2 linked regions of the Massilia sp. METH4 genome follow. Each later gene encodes a partner of the first gene's protein in a complex. Links are inferred from orthologs where the notes say so. Each region holds a gene or a part of one and is shown on either strand. Other genes may lie near its edges. The genes, in order: V6Z91_RS12430 and xseA.

Evidence for each region.
Region 2: the proteins of V6Z91_RS12430 (region 1) and xseA are in contact, whole or in part, in a cryo-EM structure (PDB 8TXR), measured with the Escherichia coli proteins. The link is inferred for Massilia sp. METH4 from one-to-one orthologs.

Annotation. Positions count from the first base shown.
Region 1 is NZ_CP146614.1:2,801,184-2,812,655, reverse strand. The notes cover bases 5,301-8,080. They hold V6Z91_RS12430 (exodeoxyribonuclease VII small subunit), read right to left. Parts: upstream 6,928-8,080; coding sequence 6,673-6,927; downstream 5,301-6,672. Other genes in these bases: V6Z91_RS12425 (aromatic ring-hydroxylating dioxygenase subunit alpha), read left to right, coding at 7,259-8,080; V6Z91_RS12435 (farnesyl diphosphate synthase), read right to left, coding at 5,786-6,676; dxs (1-deoxy-D-xylulose-5-phosphate synthase), read right to left, coding at 5,301-5,785. In the rest of the region: V6Z91_RS12460 (hypothetical protein), read right to left, coding at 1-172; V6Z91_RS12455 (sialidase family protein), read right to left, coding at 169-1,335; V6Z91_RS12450 (LysR family transcriptional regulator), read right to left, coding at 1,580-2,482; V6Z91_RS12445 (SGNH/GDSL hydrolase family protein), read left to right, coding at 2,588-3,811; more of dxs, read right to left, coding at 3,914-5,300; more of V6Z91_RS12425, read left to right, coding at 8,081-8,362; V6Z91_RS12420 (DMT family transporter), read left to right, coding at 8,541-9,464; V6Z91_RS12415 (sulfurtransferase), read left to right, coding at 9,474-10,325; V6Z91_RS12410 (subtype B tannase), read right to left, coding at 10,340-11,472. UniProt on the Escherichia coli protein: Bidirectionally degrades single-stranded DNA into large acid-insoluble oligonucleotides, which are then degraded further into small acid-soluble oligonucleotides.
Region 2 is NZ_CP146614.1:3,449,727-3,461,253, forward strand. The notes cover bases 4,965-7,799. They hold xseA (exodeoxyribonuclease VII large subunit), read right to left. Parts: upstream 7,147-7,799; coding sequence 5,782-7,146; downstream 4,965-5,781. Other genes in these bases: V6Z91_RS15170 (substrate-binding domain-containing protein), read right to left, coding at 4,965-5,029; V6Z91_RS15175 (PEP-CTERM sorting domain-containing protein), read right to left, coding at 5,109-5,654. In the rest of the region: V6Z91_RS15155 (SDR family oxidoreductase), read left to right, coding at 1-441; V6Z91_RS15160 (chitobiase/beta-hexosaminidase C-terminal domain-containing protein), read right to left, coding at 478-3,084; sodB (superoxide dismutase [Fe]), read right to left, coding at 3,304-3,882; more of V6Z91_RS15170, read right to left, coding at 3,998-4,964; V6Z91_RS15185 (MotA/TolQ/ExbB proton channel family protein), read left to right, coding at 8,154-8,759; V6Z91_RS15190 (biopolymer transporter ExbD), read left to right, coding at 8,770-9,192; lpxK (tetraacyldisaccharide 4'-kinase), read left to right, coding at 9,314-10,339; V6Z91_RS15200 (Trm112 family protein), read left to right, coding at 10,320-10,496; kdsB (3-deoxy-manno-octulosonate cytidylyltransferase), read left to right, coding at 10,517-11,266; adk (adenylate kinase), read left to right, coding at 11,390-11,527. UniProt on the Escherichia coli protein: Bidirectionally degrades single-stranded DNA into large acid-insoluble oligonucleotides, which are then degraded further into small acid-soluble oligonucleotides.

The sequences.
Region 1 (11,472 bases):
AGGCGGGGGACCATTCGCCGGGCAGCGCTGCCAGCACGGCGACCGCGCCGGCAGCGGCGACCATGTGGCGCCGCGCGAAGCGCGGCACGCACGCGGCCAGCAGGGCAACCAGCACCAGGGCCCAGGCAAGCTTTCCATAAGCGATCTGCAAGCCGAGATCGGGCAGTGTCATAACGGGTCCTTTGCTTGCGAAATATGCAGCAGGTGGTGGGCAATCGCCCGGCGCTGGTGCGTATAGGTGATGTGGAGCTCGTCGCCCACCTGGTGCATCGTCGGATACGAGAATTCATCGCCCGGCTTGCCGCTGGCGATATCGGCCAGCGGTCGCCACGAGCGCGCGTCGGTCGAGAGGGCGAGCGACAGCACGCTGCGGTCCGACCCGCCGGCCGCCACGTGGTTGTAGAGCATCAGGAAGACGCCGCTGGACAGGCGTAGCGCGGCCAGCGACGTGCTCTGGTTGGCCAGCCGCGACGGCTCCAGGTCTTCCCAGCTGTTGCCGCCATCGCGGCTCACGGCCTGCTGCACGCGCTGATCCTCGCCGGCGTCGCGCATCCAGGCGCGCACCTCGGTCGACGACACCGGAACGATTGCCGGCTGCAGCGACGACGTGCCCGTGCCGATGCGCGCGATGCGCCGCGGCTCGCCGTTCGCGTTGAACGACATCAGCATCGGGTACTTGTTGCCGATCTCGAAGTAGACGGGCAGCCACCAGCCGCCGTCGGCCAGCGGTACGGGCGAGGTGCGCACCAGCGTGCTCGTATTGAACAGTGGCGACATCGGCAGCACGCGGCGCACCGCGAAGGTCTTGCCATCATCGCGCGATTGCAGCTGGACGATGCGTGACGCAGCCCAGCCGCCCAGGCCGGTGGCGACCACGTACAGGTGCACCGTGCCGTCCGGCGCCGTCCAGGCCACCGGGTTGCCGATGCGCCGCACGCCATAGCCGATCGCGGCACCCAGCGATTCGCGGCTGGCCACGACCCAGTTATTGCTCCAGGCGCCGTTCGACCAGCGCGATGCATAGACTTTCACATCCGGCCCGCTCTCGCGGCTGCCGGCCCACCAGAACGACAGCAGGTTCCCGCCGCGCAGGGTCGCGAGCGCGCTCGCGTGCGCCGAGGGTACGCCGGCCGGCATCGGGATGATCGTTCGGCTGACTTCGCTGATGGTGACGGCATGCGGTACGGCGGGGCCGGGAACGGCGGGCCGCTCGGCAGCATGCTCGGCGCGGGACCAGCGTACCGCTTCGACGGCCGCGGCGATTGTCACCGCGGCAATGCATGCCAGCGCTACCAGCTTGCTGGCGCGCCGGACAGGTGGGCGCCCAGCTCCCATTCCGTCTCCGAAAATGATGGACACGAGAACTAGTTGTCTATCCCTGCCCACAGTGTGAATACCGGCAGCGCTTCGATATGCCGCGCGCCTTGACTTGATCTGCGTCTAACGTTTTGCGTTGACGAAATCCGGTATCCTACAGGAAAAAGTAAAACAAGGGGTAAGTCAGCCGCGCGGTCGGCTGAGTAATTTTCATGCCTTCGGATGGTTGTTGAGCAGCCGGCAATATTGCTCGCAGCGCGGCTCAGGGAGCGGCCGCGAACCCCGGGACGGACGCCAGCCGCCCGCCGATGAATTCCACGAATGCGCGTGCCCGCGCGCTGCGGTGCCGGCCGCCCAGCAGGTGCACGTCTTGCGGTTTGCCATGCCAGCCCGGCAACACGTGCCGCAGCGTTCCCGCTGCCAGCAAGTCCCGCACCAGCCATTCCGGGCACATGCCAATGCCGGCACCCAGCACGAGGCTGTCGCGGATGGCCATTGCATGATTGACGCGGTAGCGGCTCTTCACGTTCACGGTCACGGAACGAGCGCCATCATGCAACACGACAGCATCGCCGGCCGGCAGCCAGGCAAAGCGCACCTGCTCATGGTCGGCGAGCTCTTCGGGCGTGGCCGGTGCCGGCCGGCGCTCGAGGTAGGCAGGGGCCGCCACCAGCAAGCGCGGCGACACGGCAATCCTGCGCGCCACCGCATCCGGCGGCAAGTCGCCACCCAGCCGCACGGCCACGTCCACGCCCTCCTCCACCAGGTCGACCATCCGGTCGTTGAGGATCAGTTCCAGCTCGATGCCGGGGTGCAGGGCCAGAAACTCGAGCACGAGCGCGTTCAGCCGGAATTGGCCAAGCGCGACCGGTGCGCTCACGCGCAGCAGGCCACGCAAGGCAGCGCCGCCGCCGCGCGCCTCTGAGACCGCCGCGTCGAATTCTGCGAGGAGCCCGCGCGCCCGCTCATGAAAGCGGCGTCCCTCCACGGTGGGCGCCAGGCTGGTGGTGGTGCGCTCCAGCAGCCGGGCGCCGACTTCGCGCTCGAGCGCGGCGATGACCTTGCTGACCGTCGGTTGCGTGGTGCCCTCCTCGCGGGCGACGGCCGACAGGCTGCCCAGCTCCACGGCGCGCACGAAGTATTGCAGCGATCTGATCGTATCCATGGTCGACGTCATTCCTGTTTGGAATGAACTATAGGCGAATTTACCCGCTACCGCATGATTCCGGCATGACCAATGATGGCGGCACATCACTGCACAGGAGCCATCATGCTGACCAAAACCCTCGCCGCGGCCGTGCTTGCCGCCGCTTCCGCCCTTCCCGTCCACGCCGCCTGGCAAGCCAGCTGGTATGCCGCGCCTCAGCCGGCGTGGTCGCCCGGCTTCGCGCTGCCGACCAACGTACCGTCCGAGGTCACCGGCAGCACCGTGCGGGAGGTCGTGCGACTGTCGACCGGCGGCCGCCGCGTGCGCGTCGTGCTGTCGAACCGTTACGGCGCCGCGCCGCTGGCCGTCGGTGCCGTCCACATCGCCCGCACCGCCGGCGCGCCCGGTGCGACTTCGGCCATCGCTCCGGCCAGCAGCCGGCCGCTGACCTTCGCCGGCAAGGCCGCGGTCACGATTCCCGCCGGCGGCGAAGCGGTCAGCGATCCGCTCGCATTCCCTGTCGCGCCGCTGGAGCGGTTGTCAGTGTCGAGCTGGTTTCCCGGCGCGGAGCCGCTGGCGACCTTCCACTGGGGCGCGCAGCAGACCGGCTACATCGCCGCCGGCGCTGCCATGTCGGCTGCCGCCCTGCCGGACGCGCAATCGTTGCAAGGCCGCGCCTTTCTTGCGGCGGTCCACGTGGACGGCGGGAACGGGACGATCGTCACGCTGGGCGACTCGATCACGGACGGCAACGGCTCCACGCCGGACCGCCACCGCCGCTGGCCGGACCGGCTGGGCGAACGGTTCGCCCCACGGGGGATCGCCGTGGCCAACGCGGGCATTTCCGGTGCCCGGCTGTTGTCGTCGAAGATGGGCGTGAAGGCAATCGAGCGCTTCGAGCGCGATGTGCTGGCCCAGCCGGGTGTAACGAGCGTCGTCGTGCTGCTGGGCACGAACGACATCGGCTGGCCGGAAACGGCGTTTGCGCCAAACGACCCGCCGATGACGGCGCAGCGGCTGATCAATGGTTACCGCGAACTGATCACCCTGGCGCGCGCCCGGGGCGTGCGCGTGATCGGCGGTACGCTGCCGCCTTTCAAGGGCGCGCTGCCGGGTACGCCGTTCGCCGGTTACTGGACGCCGGCCAAGGAAGCGGTGCGCCGGGAGGTCAATGCGTGGATCAGGGAGAGCGGGGAATTCGATGCGGTGGCCGATTTCGACGCCGTGCTGAGCGACCCTCGCGATACGGAGCGGATGCGCGTGGAATACGATTCGGGAGACCACCTGCATCCGGGAGACGCGGGGTATGAGGCGATGGCGCGGGCCGTGCCGGCACTGCCGGAGTAAGCGGCGGAAAAAACAACAGGGACAGTCCCCGAATTTTTACAACGGGGACTGTCCCTGTAATGGAAGTGCAACGACGCCAGCGGCGCCGGGCGTGCTTGCGCTTCAGCCGTTGTTGACCACCAGGCGCGGCTCGCCGCCCAGGAAGCGCGTCTTGATCGAGCGGGCGATGCCGTCGGCATCCAGGCCCACGCTGGCCAGCAGCTTGGCCGGATCGCCGTGGTCGATGAACTTGTCGGGCAGGCCCAGCATCAGGATCGGCTTGACGATGCCGTGTTCGGCCAGCGCCTCGGCCACGGCAGCACCGGCGCCGCCCATCACGCAGCCCTCTTCCACCGTCACCAGGTAGTCGTGCGAGGCGGCCAGTTCCTTCACCAGGTCCACGTCCAGCGGCTTCACGAAGCGCATGTTCGCCACCGTGGCATTGATCTGGTCGCCCGCCTTGATCGACGGCGCCACCATGGCGCCGAAGGCCAGGATCGCCACGCGCTCGCCCTGGCGGCGCAGCTCGCCCTTGCCCAGGTCGATCGTCGCCAGTTCCGGCGACACGGCCGCGCCGATGCCGGCACCGCGCGGGTAGCGCACGGCGGCCGGGCCGGGATAGTGATAGGCCGTGGTGAGCATCTGCCGGCATTCATTCTCGTCCGATGCCGCCATCACCACCATGTTCGGAATGCAGCGCAGGTAGGCCAGGTCGTAGTTGCCGGCGTGGGTGGCGCCGTCGGCACCCACCAGCCCGGCGCGGTCCAGCGCGAACGTCACGTCCAGGTTTTGCAGGGCCACGTCGTGGATCAGCTGGTCGTAGGCGCGCTGCAGGAACGTGGAATAGATCGCCACCACCGGCTTCATGCCTTCGCAGGCCAGGCCGGCGCCGAACGTGACGGAGTGCTGCTCGGCGATCCCCACGTCGAAATAGCGCTGCGGGTATTCGGCGTGGAAGCGCACCATGCCGGACCCTTCGCGCATCGCCGGCGTGATGCCGACCAGGCGCTCGTCCTTCGCGGCCATGTCGCACAGCCAGTTGCCGAACACTTCGGTGTACGTCATCTTGGCCGGGGCCGTGGCCGGCTTGATGCCTTCGGCGGGATTGAACTTGCCGGTGCCGTGGTACAGGATCGGTTCGGCCTCGGCCAGCTTGTAGCCCTGGCCCTTCTTCGTGACCACGTGGAGGAATTGCGGGCCCTTCAGGTTGCGGATGTTCTGCAACGTGGGGATCAGCGAATCGAGGTCGTGGCCGTCGATCGGGCCGATGTAGTTGAAGCCGAATTCCTCGAACATCGTGGCGGGCACCACCATGCCCTTGGCATGCTCTTCCAGCTTCTTCGCCAGTTCCAGCACCGGTGCCGGCAGCATGGACTTGCCCACGTTCTTGGCCGCCGCGTAGAACTGGCCGGACATCAGCCGCGCCAGGTAGCGGTTCAGCGCGCCCACCGGCGGCGAGATCGACATGTCGTTGTCGTTCAGGATCACCAGCAGGTTGCAGTCTTCCTCCACGCCGGCGTTGTTCAGCGCCTCGAACGCCATGCCGGCCGTCATCGAGCCGTCGCCGATCACGGCGATCGCGTGGCGCTGTTCGCCCTTGATCTTGGCGGCCAGCGCCATGCCGAGGGCGGCGGAGATCGACGTGGACGAGTGCGCGGTGCCGAACGTGTCGTATTCGCTTTCCACGCGGCGCGGGAAGCCGGAAATGCCGTCCAGCTGGCGCAGCGTGTGGAACTGGTCGCGGCGACCCGTGAGGATCTTGTGCGAGTACGTCTGGTGGCCCACGTCCCACACGATGCGGTCGTGCGGGGTGTTGAACACATAGTGCAGAGCGACGGTCAGTTCGACGGTGCCGAGGTTCGACGACAAGTGGCCGCCCGTCTTCGACACGGAATCGAGCAGGAAGCTGCGCAGTTCGTCGGCCAGGGGTACCAGCTGGTGGCGCGGCAGCTTGCGCAGGTCGGCCGGGTTGTTGATGGTTTGAAGCAGGTTCATTTAAGCCTTCCGCTGCACGATCAGGTCCGCGAGTTCGCGTAAGCGCAGTGCGCCGTCGCCGAAGCCGGCCAGGGCCGCGTGGGCGTCGCGCCGCAATTGTTCGGCCAGGGCGACCGATTCGTCGAGGCCCAGGATCGAGACATAGGTGGGTTTGTTGTCGGCGGCATCCTTGCCGGCCGTCTTGCCGAGCGTGGCCGAATCGGCGGTGGCGTCGAGCACGTCGTCCACGACCTGGAAGGCCAGGCCGATCGCGCGGCTGTAGGCATGCAGCGCCGCCAGTTCCGTGTCGGACAGGTCCTTGCCCGCCAGCGCGCCCAGCACCACGGAGGCGCGCAGCAGCGCGCCCGTTTTCAATTGATGCATGCGCTCGAGTTGTTCCAGCGTGAGCGCCAGGCCCACGCTGTCCAGGTCGATCGCCTGGCCGCCGCACATGCCGGCGGAACCGGCCGCGTCGGCCAGCAGGCGCACCATCGCCAGCACGCGGGAAGCGGGAACGCCCTCCGCGCCGGCCAGCACCGTGAAGGCCTGCGATTGCAGCGCGTCGCCGACCAGCAGCGCCGTCGCTTCGTCGTAGGCCACGTGCACCGTGGGCTTGCCGCGGCGCAGGTCGTCGTCGTCCATGCACGGCATGTCGTCGTGCACGAGCGAGTAGGCATGGATCATTTCCACGGCGGCCGCGGCGCGCGACAGCACGGCGGGATCGCCGCCGAACAGGGCGCCGGCCGCGTACACGAGCAGCGGGCGCACGCGCTTGCCGCCGCCCAGCACGGCGTAGCGCATGGCGGCGTGCAGCTTGGTGGGAACGGCCGTTTCAACCGGCAGATAGGCGGACATATCCTCTTCCATGCCCGCCTGGATGCCGCGCATCCAATCCTGGAACGTCACGCTCATTGCCCGCCCTCGTCGCCGTCGGCGAAGGGCTTCAGCATGTCGCCTTCCAGGATTTTCACCTGGGATTCCACCTTGTCCAGCTGGCTGGCGCAGTATTTCACCAGTTCCGACCCGCGTGCGTAGGCGGCAACCGATGCCTCCAGCGGCAGCTGGCCGGATTCCATCTGCGTGACGAGCTGCGCCAGCTCGGCCATTGCCTCCTCGAAGGAGGCCGGCGGGGCGTTTTCGGCGCCAATTGTTTTATTGACCATGGTACGTAAATTCGGCTCAGTGCTGGAGTGTAGCCCGTTATTTTAGAACAAAGTGTCGCACACGGTCCAAAATGGCAACCCGTGCCTGCCTGCCATGTTGCAATTCCGGCCAGCGCGCGCCCCCGCCAGGTGTCGGGCGCGCCCCCACCCCTCGATTAGGGGGACAATGCCCGGCACCGCGAGGGAAAGGGCGAAGAATTATCGGCAGAGTGACTTCATCCACGCTATAATCTCCGGTTCTGTCCGAAATACCGTTCTCATACTCTGAATTCAGGTCTTTGCGGATTCTGTCTCTTCTTGGTTTGCAGTACTTTAATTAAGGGGGGTTGGGATGTCCGATCTGGGTACCCACGCCAGGCTCGCGCGCTCGAATGCGCAACTTCCGGTCCACGTCTATTTTGACGAAGCGCTGTTGCAGCGTGAAATGCAGCAATTGTTTCAAAACGGCCCACGCTACGTGGGCCACGAACTGATGGTGCCGAATATCGGCGACTTTTCGACTCTCGCCTCGGAAAACGAGGGTCGCATGCTGGTGCGTAATCCACATGGTATTGAATTGCTGTCGAACGTGTGCCGGCACCGCCAGGCACTGATGTTCAATGGGCGCGGCAATGCCAATACGATCGTCTGTCCCCTGCATCGCTGGACTTACGACCTGAAGGGGGAATTGATCGGGGCTCCGCATTTCCCCGAAACCCCTTGCCTGAACCTGCCGAAGGCGCCGCTGCAAAACTGGAACGGCCTGCTGTTCGAACAGAACGGCTACAACGTGATGGAGAAGCTGAAGAACCTCTCGGTGACGAAGGAACTGGACTTCACCGGCTACATGCTCGACCACGTGGAAGTGCATCACTGCGACTACAACTGGAAGACCTTCATCGAGGTGTATCTCGAGGACTACCATGTGGAGCCCTTCCACCCCGGCCTGGGCGGCTTCGTCACCTGCGACGACCTGCGCTGGGAATTCGGCGCCGATTATTCGGTGCAGACCGTGGGCGTGAACCGCGGCTTCCTGAAGAAATCCGGCTCGGAGATCTACCAGCGCTGGCACGAGCAGGTGCTCAAGTTCCGCAACGGTGAAGCCCCGCCGTTCGGCGCGATCTGGCTCACGCTGTATCCGAACATCATGGTGGAGTGGTATCCGCACGTGCTGGTCGTCTCCACGCTGTGGCCGGAGGGACCGAACCGCACTAAGAACGTGGTGGAGTTCTACTACCCGGAGGAGATCGTGCTGTTCGAACGCGGCTTCGTGGAAGCCGAACGCGCGGCCTACATGGAAACCTGCGTGGAGGACGACGAGATCGCCCAGCGCATGGATGCGGGCCGCAAGATCCTGATGGAACGCGGCACGACGGACGCGGGGCCGTACCAAAGCCCGATGGAAGACGGCATGCAGCACTTCCATGAGTGGTACCGAAGTAAAATCGCCGTATAGAGCTTGATAATAACGAGGGGACAGATCCGGATCATAACGGACTGTCCCCTTATCATTTTTGGAGCCGCTAACGCGGGCCGCAGGGCAAGGCGCATCGTCGAAGACAGTACTTTGGTACGGCGAGACGAATGCAACGCAGCCATGTGGCTTGCGTTAGCGGCTCCTGGGAAGGAATGTAATGCAATCGTTGTGGATGTTGTTCGCCAGTTTCCTGTTCGCTGCCATGGGCGTGTGTGTGAAGCTCGCATCGGATATGTTCTCCACCTCCGAGATCGTGATGTACCGCGGCATCGTGGGTGTGACGGTGCTGCTGATCCTGATCCGCCTTTCGGGCGGCACGCTGCGCACGAGATTCGCGATGGGGCACCTGTGGCGCAGCGTGGTCGGCGTGATCTCGCTGTGGCTTTGGTTCTACTCGATCGCCAAGCTGCCGCTGGCCACCGCGATGACGCTCAACTATCTCTCCCCCATCTGGATCGCCGTGTGGCTGTTCGCGCACGGCTGGTGGCATGCGAAGAACGAGGTTTCCTGGCCACTGCTGGTGGCGGTGGGCATGAGTTTCGTGGGCGTGGTACTGCTGCTGCAGCCGGCCTTCCAGTCCGACCAGCTGGTCTACGCATTGATCGCCATCTTCTCCTCGATCCTCACGGCCGTCGCGTACATGCAGGTGCGCAAGCTGGGCCTGGCCGGCGAGCCGGAAAACCGCGTGGTGTTCTACTTCGCCGTGTCGAACGTGGTTGCCGGCCTGGTGGGCACCGTCGCCGAGGCGGGCGGCGGCCCGGTGGTGTTCCATTCGCTGAACAGCGAATACGGCTTCCTGCTGCTGCTGGGGATCGGCCTGTTCGCCACCGCCGCGCAGGTGTCGATGACACGCGCCTACCGCCTCGGCAACACGCTGGTGGTCGCCAACCTGCAATACACGGGCATCGTGTTTTCCAGTATCTGGGGCGTGCTCGTGTTCGCCGACAGTTTCGACTGGCACAGCTGGCTGGGCATCGGCATCATCCTCGCCTCCGGCAGCGCCGCCACGTTCTACAATACGAAGAACACGGAACGGGGCAAGGCCGTCGCCTCGACCGATCCGATCGCCAGCGAAGTTTAAGGAGACCCCATGCACACCACCCTGATCGACGCCGCCACCCTTGCCCGGCATATCGACGACCCGAACTGGGTCGTGCTCGATTGCCGGCATGACCTGCTGAACCCCGCCTTCGGGCGCGAAGCCTTCGCCGCCGGCCACCTTCCCGGCGCACAGTTTGCAAGCATCGACGACGACCTGTCCGGCCCGAAGACGGGCAGCGGCAGCACGTTCCGGGGCCGGCACCCGCTGCCGGAGCGCGCCGCGCTGATCGAGACGCTGCGCCGCTTCGGCATCGACGGCGACAGCCAGGTGGTGGCCTACGATGCGCACGGCGGCATGTATGCCGCGCGCCTGTGGTGGCTGCTGCGCTGGGTGGGCCACGAAGCCGTGGCGGTGCTCGATGGCGGCTTTCCGGCCTGGCAGGCGGCGGGCCAGAGCGTGACGACCGAGGTGGCGCCGCGCGCCGCCGGCTCGATCTCCGAGCGGCCGTCGCTGACCCGCACGGTGTCGGTGGAGGACGTGGTGGCAAACCTGTCCACCGGCGCGTTCACCGTCGTCGATGCACGCGCGAACGACCGCTTCCGGGGCGAGAATGAAACGATCGACCCGGTCGGTGGGCACATCCCCGGCGCGAAGAACCGCTTCTTCAAGGACAACCTGGGCGCCGACGGCAAGTTCAAGCCGGCGGACCAGTTAAAGCAGGAATTCGCTCCCCTCTTCTCCGGGCCGGACAAGGCCGTGATGCAGTGTGGCTCCGGCGTGACGGCGTGCCACAACCTGCTGGCGCTGGAAGTGGCAGGCATGCCGGGGGCGGCGCTGTATCCGGGCTCGTGGTCCGAGTGGTGTGCTTCCCCCGAGCGGCCCGTGGCGACCGGGGCTTAACCCCGCTTCATCGATTACAACCCGCGCGCGGCCGCTGCCTTCAGCGTCTGCGCAATCCACGCCATCGCCTCCGGCACGTCGTAGTTCCCCGCATGCGGCTGGTTCCACGCCAGCCGGTAGTTCACCTCCTGCACATCCGGATCGGCCTGCAGCGCGCGCGTCAGGTTGATCGATACGGTGAACGCCGTGTCGCGGTCGCGTGTGCCGTGGCGCACGTACCAATACGGCGCCGCGGTGGCGCTCGTGGCGATATAGGCCAGCGGGTTGATCAGCTTTACTTGCTCCATCACCGGCGTGGTCGCCAGGCTGAAGTAGCGGTTGCCGGTAATGCCGGTATCGTCGTAGCCGATGCCGTCACCGCGCGCATCGTTGTTGTCCCAGCCGTATTCGGTGAAGTTGCTGTACTTCTGGCTGCTGGTGCCGAACAGGTTCGATTCGCCGGTGGCGCCGGTGACCGTCATGCCCGTCTGGTCGAACGCCGGCGCGGCCTTCAGCGTGGCTTGCGTGGCGACGAACTTCAGGTACTTCGCCATGTCGATGGATACCACCTTCTTCGTGCCGTTGTCGACGTCGAGCCAGTCGTTCACATAGGTTTTCGTGGTGGGGCCGCTGGCGTACGACATCTCTTCGCCCAGGTCGGGAATGGTGCCGCCGGCGGCCATGTAGACCTCGGCCGAATGAATCACCTCCTGGCGGATCTGGTCCATCATATTGTCGGCCGTCAGCGCGGCGCCGCTGCCGTTCGACAGCTTGAGGCTTTGCTGGTACGCGGGAAACTTTGCGGCCAGCTGCGCGCTGCCCGCGGGGTTCGGATTGCGGCCCACCGCCGCGCGCGTGCCGAACGCCGTGTACAGCCACTCGTAGTGCAGGTCGGCGTTGCCCAGGTCCGTGATCGGGCAGTAGGCATTGATGGCCAGCACGTCGTCGCGCAAGGTACTGCGGCCGTTGGCGTCGATGCCGGCCGCGCCGGCCGCGGCCAGGTAAGGCAGGTAATCGGGGCTGTTGCCGGAAGCGCCGATGATGGACGACAGCGCGCCCCCGCCGCTGGTGCCGTTCACCACGATGCGGCTGGCGCTGCCCGGCATGCGGGCATCGTTCAGGCGCAGGTAGCGGATCGCTGCCTTGGCATCGACCACCGGCGCCGGCG
Region 2 (11,527 bases), 650 kb from region 1 along the record:
CTTGCCGACACGGACGACGCCACCTTCGACCGGCTGCTGGCCGTGAATGTGAAGGGCACGTTCAACGCGCTGCGCGAAGCGGCCACCCGCCTGCAGCGCGGCGGGCGCATCGTCAATTTCTCGACCAGCGTGGTCAAGCTGGCGCTGCCCGGCTATGCGATCTACGCGGCCACCAAGGCCGCCGTGGAAACGATGACGAACATCCTGGCGAAGGAATTGCGGGGCAAGGAGATCACCGTGAACGCGATCGCGCCGGGTCCCACGGCCACGGACCTGTTCCTGAACGGGAAGAGCGACGAACAGGTCGCGCGGCTGGCGAACATGGCGCCGCTGGAACGCCTGGGCCGCCCCGAGGATATCGCCGAAGGCGTGGCGTTCCTGGCGCGGCCCGGCGGCTGGGTCAACGGCCAGACGCTGCGCGCCAACGGCGGCATCGTCTGACCGGAGGCATGGCCCCTCCGCCGGCCTGCATCGCGGTCAGCCAGGACCGCCCAGCGTGATGCAGAGCTTCACTTTCCGCCCGCCCTCGAGCAGCAGGCAGGCGTCGGAGCTCGCCCCGTTGGGTGGCACGAGGCGCAGCCGCAGTTGCGTGACTCCGGCCTTGTTGATCGCGGCCAGCCCGGCCGCCGAGAAATCGGTGGAGCGCGTGGTGCCCGCACCGAAGCTGACGATGTGCGCCGCGCCCTGCGCCGTGGCAGCGGCGTCCCAGTCGTCGGCATGAAGCGCGAGGGATGAACTGAAGTGCCCACGCTGCACGTCGATCGCGACGGTGCCGCCGCCGGCCCAGGGATCGCCCGATGCGCCTGGCGAGCTCACTTCCAGGCAGGCATGGTTGATCGCCGCGTTATCGGGCAGCGACGATGTGTCGAAGTGCAGGATGGCGCGCGCCTCGCCGCCCTGGCCGGCGCCGATCCGCAGCAGGCTGCCCGTGCCGACCACTACCCGGGCGCGCCCGGCTTCGCCAGGGCGGCGGGCGACCAGGTTGCCGGTCCGGCGCGGGTCGCTGTCGAACACGAGCTGGTCGGGCGCCAGGTGCACCACGAACAGGGCGCTGCGTACCGGTTCGAGCTTGCCGCCGTGCCCCATCGAACGGAAACGCAGGCGGGCGGAGCGTTCCAGCACGATGGGCGCCGCGTAGGTTTCGCCGTTCGTCTCCGTCGGCTCGCTGCCGTCGAGCGTATAGCGGGTCCACGCGATCGGTTCCAGCACGTCCAGCTCGATGCGCACCTTGTGGATGAAGCTGCCTCCCGCCGACGGCGCGATGCGCGTCTCCGGGTAGTCGCGGTCGTCGATCCGCCAGCCGAAGGCCTGCACGGCTTCATTGCCGGCATCGTCCTTCGCATGGCAGAGGAGGGCGTGCGGGCCGTTGCCGCGCAGGGTGAACACCTTCCTGCCGGCGAACGAGCGGCGCGCCGGATTGCGCGCGCTCGAGGGATCGGAGCCGTCTTCGGTGTAATGCACGACCATGCCGTCGGGCGCGGACAGCACGGCATCGAAGCCCTGCGCATACACGCCGCCCGGCTTGTCGCACGCTACCAGTGCGTGCCGCGCGGCCGCGCCGGCCGGCAGCACGGGTTCCACCCGCGGCGCGGCCGGATCGCGCACCCATTCGCCGTCGATGAAATACAGGATGATGACGGCGTTGGCACCCAGTTCGAGCGTGAGCGACACGTATTCGTCCACGTCCAGCCGTTGGGCGATGAAGTGTTCCGTCAGCGTGGCCTTCACGAAGGGCACGGCCTTCTTCTCGTAGGACCGCTGCACGATCGGCGAGGGCAGCCCGTCGCCATCGATGGCAATGAAGTACAGCGTGCTCGTTTCATGGATCACGGGATTGGACTCGGCGAGCCAGCGCGTCCTGTCGGTGCTGTGGAAGACCGTTCCCTTGTTGCTCGACGCCTTCACTTCGAGGCTGCCTTCGAACGGCGGGCCGCCTTCCGGCGGCAGGACGATCAGCTCGGGAAGCAGGACGTTGACGCCATAGGTTCGCTCGGTCGCCGCGCCGCTGCTCGCGCTGAAGCGCACGTCCCATGCGCCATCGGTCGCCAGCGTGAGCGATTGGCCGTTCGTCAGCGCGCCCTCCAGCGTCTCTGCCACGCTCTCGACGAGGAAGCCCGCTTCCACGGCCTTCGTCACGCGCCTGGCCACGAAGGTGACCGCGGCATCGGCCGGCGTCGCGGTAACGGTCACTTGCAGGTCCGCGCCGTAGTTGCCGCTTGCCTTGTCGACCGAGAAGATGATGGGGGGAGCCGGCGGATAGCGGTTCAGGTAGCCCCGAAAAGCGTCGAACACCGCCTGGTTCTTGATGACCTTCTCGTGGCCGTCCGTGCCGGCGCCCACGTTGACCACCTTGTTCAGGTCGGCGCCGTTGCGCCGGCTCGTGTCCGGGTACTGCTGGTCGACGAAGTCGCCGCGCGCGATGACGGCGACATACGACAACTGGTCGTCGTCCAGCGCGGTGGTGCCGGTCCACGCCTCGTTGGGGGCTTCCTGCCGGGCCCGGTCGGCCGCGCCGGCCGGCGTGTCCTCGCTGGCGACGGCGCCGAAGCGGTGCGACTGCACCTCGAATTCGCTGCCCGTCTTGAATTCGTAGATGCTGTTCGGACCCAGGCCGTAATTGGCGCCCGCGATGCAAACGAACGTACCCGTCGCATCGAGGCGGTGGTCGGCGTTGTTCCATTCCCCCGTGCCCTGCAGGCCGCGCAGGTAACCGTTGACCATGCCGCAGCCCAGCGAGTGCGCGATGAAGTCGACCCGCTGCACGCCCAGGTAGGCGCGCACGTCGTCGATGAAATCGCGTACGACATCGATGTGATCGCGATGTACGTCGGGCAGCACGGGGGTGCCGTTGTTCTCGCCCAGGTAGTCGCACGACCAGATCTCGCAATCCTGCCAGCCGGCCTCCTTGAGGAAAGCCTTCATCGCCAGCATGCCGTACCTGGGGTCGGCCGAATGGCTGGCGTTGCCGTGCATGAGGATCACCGGGCATTTGCGCAACTGCGCGCGGTGGCCGGGCTGGTCCAGGTTCGGGTCGCCGCCGAAGCCGGTGAGGGTATGGGGAAAGTCCTGCGGGAACTGGTTCATGGAAACTCCTGCTCGAAATGGGTGGAAGGCTTGCAGGTTGCGAGCCAATGTAATCGATGCAGACTGCGGAAAAGCGAGCGGAAGTGGCGATGACGTTTTGATTTAAATCAAAAGTGCGTCATGCCAGCGATCCAAAAATGCACACGGCCCGCGCGAGGCGGGCCGTGTTGTCGATCATGCGCCGGTCAGTTCAGGCGCATGTCGCGGGAATGGCGGAACTCAGGCGAAGTTCTGGTTCACGAATTCCCAGTTGACCAGGTTCCACCACGATTCCACGAATTTCGGACGGGCGTTGCGATAGTCGATGTAGTAGGCGTGTTCCCAAACGTCCACGGTCAGCAGCGGCTTGTTTTCCGTGGTCAGCGGGGTGGCGGCGTTGGACGTGTTGACGATGTCCACGGAGCCGTCCGGCTTCTTCACCAGCCAGGTCCAGCCGGAACCGAAATTGCCCACGGCCGACTTGCTGAACTCTTCCTTGAACTTGTCGAAGGAGCCCCACTTGGCGTTGATCGCGTCCGCCACCGGACCGGTCGGCGCGCCGCCGGCGTTCGGTGCCATGCAGTGCCAGAAGAACGTGTGGTTCCACACCTGCGCGGAGTTGTTGAAGACGCCGCCGGAGGACTTCTTGATGATTTCTTCCAGGGACAGGTTCTCGAACTCGGTGCCCTTGATCAGGTTGTTCAGGTTCGTGACGTAAGCCTGGTGGTGCTTACCGTAGTGGAATTCCAGCGTTTCAGCCGAGATGTGCGGTTGCAGTGCGTCTTTCGCGTACGGCAGCGGCGGCAGGGTATGTTCCATGTGCATTTCCTTATGAGGGGACAAAAGAATCAACGTTTTCAAAACGCCCATCATTGTAATGCGTTGCCCGCCGGCCTGCCGAAATCCCCCGTAAATAGTGAGGCTACCCGAACGGCTATAAGGGGCCTGCGTCACGCGGCCGCGTCGTTTCCCGCACCACCAGTTCCACCGGCGGCACGCGCGTGGGTACGCGGTCGCCGCTGATCAGGCGCAACAGGGCGGTGATCGCCGTCAGCCCGATGTCGTACAGCGGCTGGCGCACCGTCGTCAGCGGCGGCGTCGTGAAGGCGGAGCCGGGCAGGTCGTCGAAGCCCACCAGCGACACGTCTTCCGGCACCTGCACGCCCTTGCGGTACAGGGCCAGGCGCACGCCGTAGGCGCTCTGGTCGTTGGCCGCGAAGACGGCGGTGAAATCCTGGCCGGTCTCGAACAGGTGGTTCACCGCCAGCAGGCCGCTGTTCTCGTGAAAGTTGCCTTCCACCACGAGGGCCGGGTCGACCGGGATGCCGGCCGCTTCCAGCGCCTTGCGGTAGCCGCGCAGGCGGCTCGAGGCATCGGCATGGCTGGGCGGGCCGGACACGAAGGCGATGCGCCGGTGCCCCAGTTCGATCAGGTGTTGCACGGCCAGGAAGGCGCCGTGCTCGTTGTCCATCGTGAAGCCCAGCGCGTTCTGCGCATCGAGGGCGCGGCCGGTGACGACGATGGGGCGCTGGGTGGCGAAGTGCAGCAGCTGGTCGTCCGGCAGGTTGCCGGACAGGAGCACGATGCCGTCGACCTTGCGCGCCAGCAGCAGGCGGATGCGGTCCGCCTCTTCCAGCGCGCTCCAGTGCCCGGTGACGATGACCGAGGCGTAGCCGGTGCCTTTCAGGCCGTCATCGACGCCGTGCAGGATCTCGTCGAAGAACGGCGAGGAAATGTCCTGCACGATGATGCCGATCGTGTGCGTGCGGCCTTTCTTGAGGCCTTGCGCCATCAGGTTCGGCGCGAAATTGGTGCGCTCGATCGCCTTCATCACGGCTTGCCGCTTGTCGTCGGAGACGCGGGCGGTGCCGTTCAGGATGCGCGACACGGTCGAGGGTGAGACGCCCGCTTCCCGGGCGACGTCGAGCAGGGTCGAGGGCCCCGCGGGCGTAGATGGATTTGTCAATTGTTGTTTTTCCACGTTGTCGGACCGGGGCAAGAGTACCATACCGCCCCGGTCGAAGGCAGCCGCCGGTGCTTGCGGGTCAGCCGCGGCGCGCGCGGCGCGCCGCGGCGCCAGCGGCGAGAAGGCCAGTGCCCAGCATCAGCCACGTGGCCGGTTCGGGAACGACGCTGACCGTGAACTGGGTATCGGCGCCGAGGGCATAGTGCTCATCGATCGGATAATCGTTGTAGATGATGCCGCCGTCGGGCAGGTTCCAGTACTGGCTGCGGGTGTATTGCCCTGGTACGTTGTAGACATGCCAGGCCGAATAGAAGACGCCCGCAATTGTGTATTTCTCGAAGGTCGCGCCGCAACTGGTGTATTCCTGGACTGCGCACCTGTCCGCCTGAAAACCGTTGGCGACGAACTTGCTGACCTCGCTTGCGACGATCGTGCCGTCGCCGTCGACATCATCGCCGATGAAGTAGCCCCTCCACGCGCGCGAGGCGTCCCACACCCACTCGTCCCCCATCAAGGTATGGTTGTACCAGGCCCCCTCGTATTCGAACACGTATTTCTTTTCGTAGGCCTGCGCGGATGACGCGGCAGTGGCGAGCAGCGCCGCTGCAATGACGCGGATGTGCATGACAATCTCCTGGTGATGTTGGACGGCCGCGGTCGCGGCCATTGATGAGCCTATCACTGGAAAGGTGTGCGGCGAAGGGCGCCGGGCCGCAATGCGTTATAAGCGCGACACTATTGCAATGCAAGCGTTACCGGTCCAACTGCGGCTGGACGTTCGACACCGTCAGGTCGGCGCTGCCTTCGGCCAGGCGCACATTGTATTTCCGGCGCGGTTGCAGCTGGTCCGGCGAGCGCAGGATCGCGCCACGGCTGTCGGTGACGATCGCGTAGCCACGCTCCAGCGTGCGCTGCGGATTGAGCAGTTCGAGCTGCGCGGCCAGCGCGCCCAGCGCCTCGCGCTCGCGCCGCACGCACGCGGCGATGTTGACGGCGCAGCGATGCTGCAACGCAGCCAGGTGGGCACGCACGGCGCGCGTGTCGGGGCGCTGCGCGGCCAGCCGGCCAGCCAGCTTGTCCAGCGTGTGGCGCGACTGGTTCAAGGGCGCGCGGTTGGCGTGCATCAGCGCCGTCGACAGCGCCAGCAGGGCCAGGCGCTGCTGGCGGATGCGCGCCGTGGGGCTTAGCAGGCGGCGGCTGTGGTGGTCCAGCGTCTGCGCGGCGTCGTTCAGCGTGCGTCGCATTGCGCGGCGCAGGTCGGTGGCGTCGGCGCGCAGCGAAGCGAGCCAGTCGCCGCGCGGCGTGGCGGCCAGCTCGGCGGCCGCCGTGGGCGTGGCGGCGCGCAGGTCGGCGGCGAAATCGGCAATGGTGAAATCGGTCTCGTGGCCCACGCCGGAAATCACCGGCATGCTGCATTCCGCGATCGCCCAGGCCACCATCTCGTCATTGAAGCACCACAGGTCTTCCATGCTGCCGCCGCCGCGGCAGACGATCAGCACGTCGCACTCGGCCCGCTTCGATGCCGTGCGGATCGCCCGGGCGATCTGCTCGCCGGCGAACTGCCCCTGGACGAGGGTCGGGTAGAGCACCACGTTCACGTGCGGCGCGCGGCGACGCAAGGCGATCAGCACGTCGCGCAGCGCCGCCGCCTGAGGGCTCGTGACGATGCCGATGGTGCGCGCGAACAGGGGCAGGGCGCGCTTCCTGTCCTCGTCGAACAGGCCGGCCGCGGACAGCTTCTCCTTCAGCCGCATGAACGCCTCGAACAGCGCCCCCACGCCGGCGCGGCGGATCGCTTCGACATTGATCTGATAGTCGCCGCGCGGACCATACAGCGTGACGAGCGCGCGGACTTCGACCTTGTCGCCTTCGCGCGGCACGAAGCCGGCGTATTGCGCGCGGCCGCGGAACATCACGGCGCGCACCTGGGCCGCATCGTCCTTCAGCGTGAAGTACCAGTGGCCCGACGCGGCACGCGTGAAATTGGAGATTTCCCCAGCGATCCAGGTCAGTGGAAAACTACGCTCGAGCAGCCGCGATACGGCCTGGTTCAGCGCGCTGACGGTGATCACGGCGTTCTGGCCGGGGGCGGAATCGGGGCGGTCGAAGGTCGGCATCAGGGAACTGTCCACAGAGTCATCAAGCGGTCATGCTTATGTCATATCTCGCCCAAAACAGCAAGGTGTTTTTCCAAGATACTGATTTATAAAGATAAAACCGGCTGCTTCATTCGTGTGCATCGTAAGAATATTCTTACAAATCAAGGACTTCGCTGAGGCCGGTCATTCTTACGCACAAAGATATCCACAGAATTTGTGGGGAACGTGAACAAGTGGCGGAAGCAGTGCCGAAAATTTCCGCAGGAAAAGTTTCTCTTTGTAAATCAGGTACTTGGCATGCCTGACTCGCGCTTCCCCACAATTTTATCCACAGAAGTTGTGCAGAACCGCACGGCCATCCGGCGCCCCTCCAGCAGGCAACGAGAAGGGATCGGGCTGCCTGTTTTTTGTGCGTGGGCATTTTTTCCTTTTAAATCAACGTGCTTGGAAGGTCGTGTCACCCTTGCGCACAATATTGTCCACAGTTTTTGTGCAGAAGGACGACCGATGGCAAGACGGATGAGGAAAACGGGCAGTCTCGCGTCGCTGCCCGTTTTTTGAGCTCGGCTGATTTTTCCTGTGAAATCAACGCTCTTCCACCGTCTCCGGCGCCTTGCCAACAGTCTTATCAACAATTACTGTGCAGAAGCACTGCTGGGTAGAACCGCATATTTGGCTGTACTGCAAGTTTTTTGCGCATTGAAATAATTTCCTTTCGGATCAAGGACTTGACGAGGTCATGGGCCCCTTGCCAACAATTTTGTCCACAGAAATTGTTGAGAATGCCGCCGCAGCGGATGCCGAGGTGGTTGCACAAAAAATGGGCTTCGCCATAAATTCTATTGAAATCAATGACTTGTGCGAGACTTCGCGCCTTGCGCACATTCTTTTCCACAGAATTTGTGAAGAACACGCGTCGGCGCGCCTGGGCCGCGCGCTTGCACCGGTCCACACTTGCCGCGATGCCGGCAACACGCTACATTGCGCGTCTGCGCCTGTGTCGGGCTTTCATAAAGGAGTAAGTTTTGCTCGCCATCTTCCAAGCTGCCGGCTGGCCGATCTGGTTGCTGCTGATCGCTTCCATCGTCGCCACCGCCTTGATCATCGAACGCCTGATGACCTTGCGCCGCGCCCGGATCCTGCCGCCTAACCTGCTCGACGAAGTGGTGGGCGTCTACCGCAGCGGCAACATCACGCCGGATATCCTGGGCAAGCTGGAAACGAGTTCGCCGCTGGGCGTGGTGCTGTCGGCCGCGCTGCGCAATGTGAACGCGCCGCGCGAGGTGATGAAGGAATCGATCGAGGAAGCGGGCAGCGGTGTCGCGCACACGCTGGAGCGTTTCCTGACGACGCTGGGCACGATCGCCACGCTGGCGCCGCTGATGGGGCTGTTCGGCACCGTGGTCGGCATGATCGAGATCTTCGGCGCCCAAAATCCCACCGGTGCCAATCCGGCGCAGCTGGCGCACGGCATTTCCGTGGCGCTGTACAACACCGGCTTCGGCCTGGCCATCGCCATGCCCACGCTGGTGTTCTACCGCCACTTCCGCGCGCTGGTCGACAGCTTCGTGATCCAGATGGAGCAGCAGGCCGTGCGCTTCGTCGACGTCGTGCACAACTCCCGTCAGTAAGGGCAGGGCGATGAATTTCCGCAAGGGCCAGCGCCGGGAAGACCCGGAGATCAACCTGATCCCGTTCATCGACGTGCTGCTGGTGATCCTGATCTTCCTGATGGTGTCGACCACCTACAGCAAGTTCACGGAACTGCAGATCACGCTGCCCACCGCCGATGCGCAGAAGGCGACCCAGCAGCCGGACCAGATCGACGTGACCGTGGATGCGAAAGGCAACTACACGATCAACGGCGAGCCGGTATCGTTCCGCGACGTGGCCGGCCTGGCCTCGGTGCTGAAGGCGGCCGCGCAGCCGGGCAGCGACCCGGTGGTGGTCGTCAATGCCGACCAGTTCGCCATGCACCAGATGGTGGTCAACGTGATGGAAGCGGCGCGCATCGCCGGCTTCGGCAAGTTGACGTTCGCGGCGCAGACGGGGAGCGGGAAGTAGGCGTGATATTTTCCTCTCAGACCCCGGAGCAAGACCTGGGGACGGACGCGACGGGTCCGTCCCCAGCACCTGCCTCCGGGGCAAGGATGTGTTGCCGGCTGTTCCGGCTATTCCTTACCCAATGACCCTCGAATCCACCCTCACCCGCGCCTGGCAGAAGCGCGGTCCGCTCGCCTGTGCGCTGTACCCCGTGTCGCTGCTGTTCCGCGCGCTGGCCGCGCTGCGCCGCCGCCTGTACCGCGGCGGCATCCTGAAATCGACGCGCCTGCCGGTGCCCGTGGTGGTGGTCGGCAATATCTATATCGGCGGCACCGGCAAGACGCCGTTGACGATCTGGCTGGTCGAGCGCCTGCGCGCCGCCGGCTTCCAGCCCGGCGTGATCTCGCGTGGCTTCGGCAGCCAGGGCGACGCGCCGCGGCCCGTGACCGCGCTGTCCACTCCGGCCGAGGTGGGCGACGAGCCCGTGCTGATCGCCACGCGCGCCGCGTGCCCCGTCTTCGTGGGCCGCAACCGCGCCGCGGCGGGGCTGGCGCTGCTGGCCGCGCACCCCGAAGTGAACGTGATCGTCACCGACGACGGCTTGCAGCACTACGCGCTGCAACGCGACGTGGAAGTGGTGCTGTTCGATGGCCGCGGCGTGGGCAACGGCTGGACCTTGCCCGCCGGCCCGCTGCGCGAGCCGCCTTCGCGCCGTCGCGATGTCACGGTGGTCAACGCGCCGGCGCTGACGCCGCGGCTGGCCGCCAAGGTCGGCGGCCAGCCGCACCTGATGACCCTGGAGGGCGAGTTCGCCGAACGCCTCGCCGACCGGCGCGAGCGCGTGCCGCTGCGCTATATCGGCGGCCGGGGCAGGGTGGCCGCCGCCGCCGGCATCGGCAACCCGAAGCGCTTTTTCCGCATGCTGGCCGACGCCGGCCTGCAGTTCCAGGAACTGCCGCTGCCCGATCATCACGATTTCCTCGACCGGCCGTTCGCGCGGGTGGACGCGGAGGTGATCTTGATGACCGAGAAGGATGCAGTAAAATGCGCACAAATCGAAGAACTCAGAAACGATCCGCGGCTGTGGGTCGTTCCGGTCGGCGCGCAGCTCGATGCGGCGCTGGCCTCGCACATTGTGGAGAAATGCCGTGGACGCACGTTTGCTTGACATCCTGGTCTGCCCTGTTTGCAAGGGCCCGCTGGAATACGATAAGAAAGCCCAGGAAATGATCTGCCGCGGCGACCGCCTGGCCTATCCGATCCGCGACGGCATCCCGATCATGTGGGCAGACGAAGCCCGCACGCTGCAGGATACCGTGGAATAAGCGGGTGGAATGAGCCGATCGTGAGCTTCACCGTCATCATTCCCGCGCGGCTGGCGTCGACCCGCCTGCCGAACAAACCGCTGGCCGACCTTGGCGGCAAGCCGATGGTCGTGCGCGTGGCCGAGCGGGCCGCGCTGTCCGGCGCGGCCCGCATCGTCGTGGCCACCGACCACCCATCGATCATGGAAGCCTGTGCCGCGCACGGCGTCGAAGCGCGGCTGACGCGCGCCGACCATCCGTCCGGCACCGACCGCATCGCCGAGGTGGCGCAGGCGCTCGGCCTGCCGCCCTCGGCCGTGGTCGTCAACCTGCAGGGCGACGAGCCGCTGATCGACCCGGCGCTGCTGGCCGACTGCGCCGCGCGCATCGATGCGGGCGTGCCAATGGCCACCTGCGCCCATCCGATCGACGACGCTGCCGATGCCTTCAATCCGAACGTGGTCAAGGTAGTCCTGGACAAGGCGGGCCGCGCGCTGTACTTCAGCCGCGCCACGATTCCCTGGGCGCGCGATGCCTTCGCGCAGTCCAAGGATGCGCTGCCTTCCGGCTATGTGCCGTTGCGCCACATCGGCCTGTACGCCTACCGCAACGATTTCCTGCAAGCCTATCCGCGGCTCGACGTGTCGCCGCTCGAGACCATTGAGGCCCTCGAGCAGCTGCGCGTGCTGTGGCATGGCCATCCTATCGCCGTGCACGTCACCGGCGCCGCGCCGGCACCCGGCGTCGATACTCCCGAAGACCTGGAACGCGTTCGCGCTCACTTCGGCTGAGCGTTTGGCGTTTTTGCACGTCGGCGCCATTCCCGAAGTGGCGTTGGGCCAGCCTTTTGTGGTAAGTTTCGTCACAACTGATACATCTACCATCAAACTATTAAAATTGTTTTAGGAATCTTCATGCGTCTCATTCTGTTAGGACCACCCGGCGCCGGCAAGGGCACCCAGGCCAACTTCATCAAGGAAAAGTACAACATTCCTCAGATTTCGACCGGTGACATGCTGCGGGCCGCCATCAAGGCCGGCACGGAGCTGGGG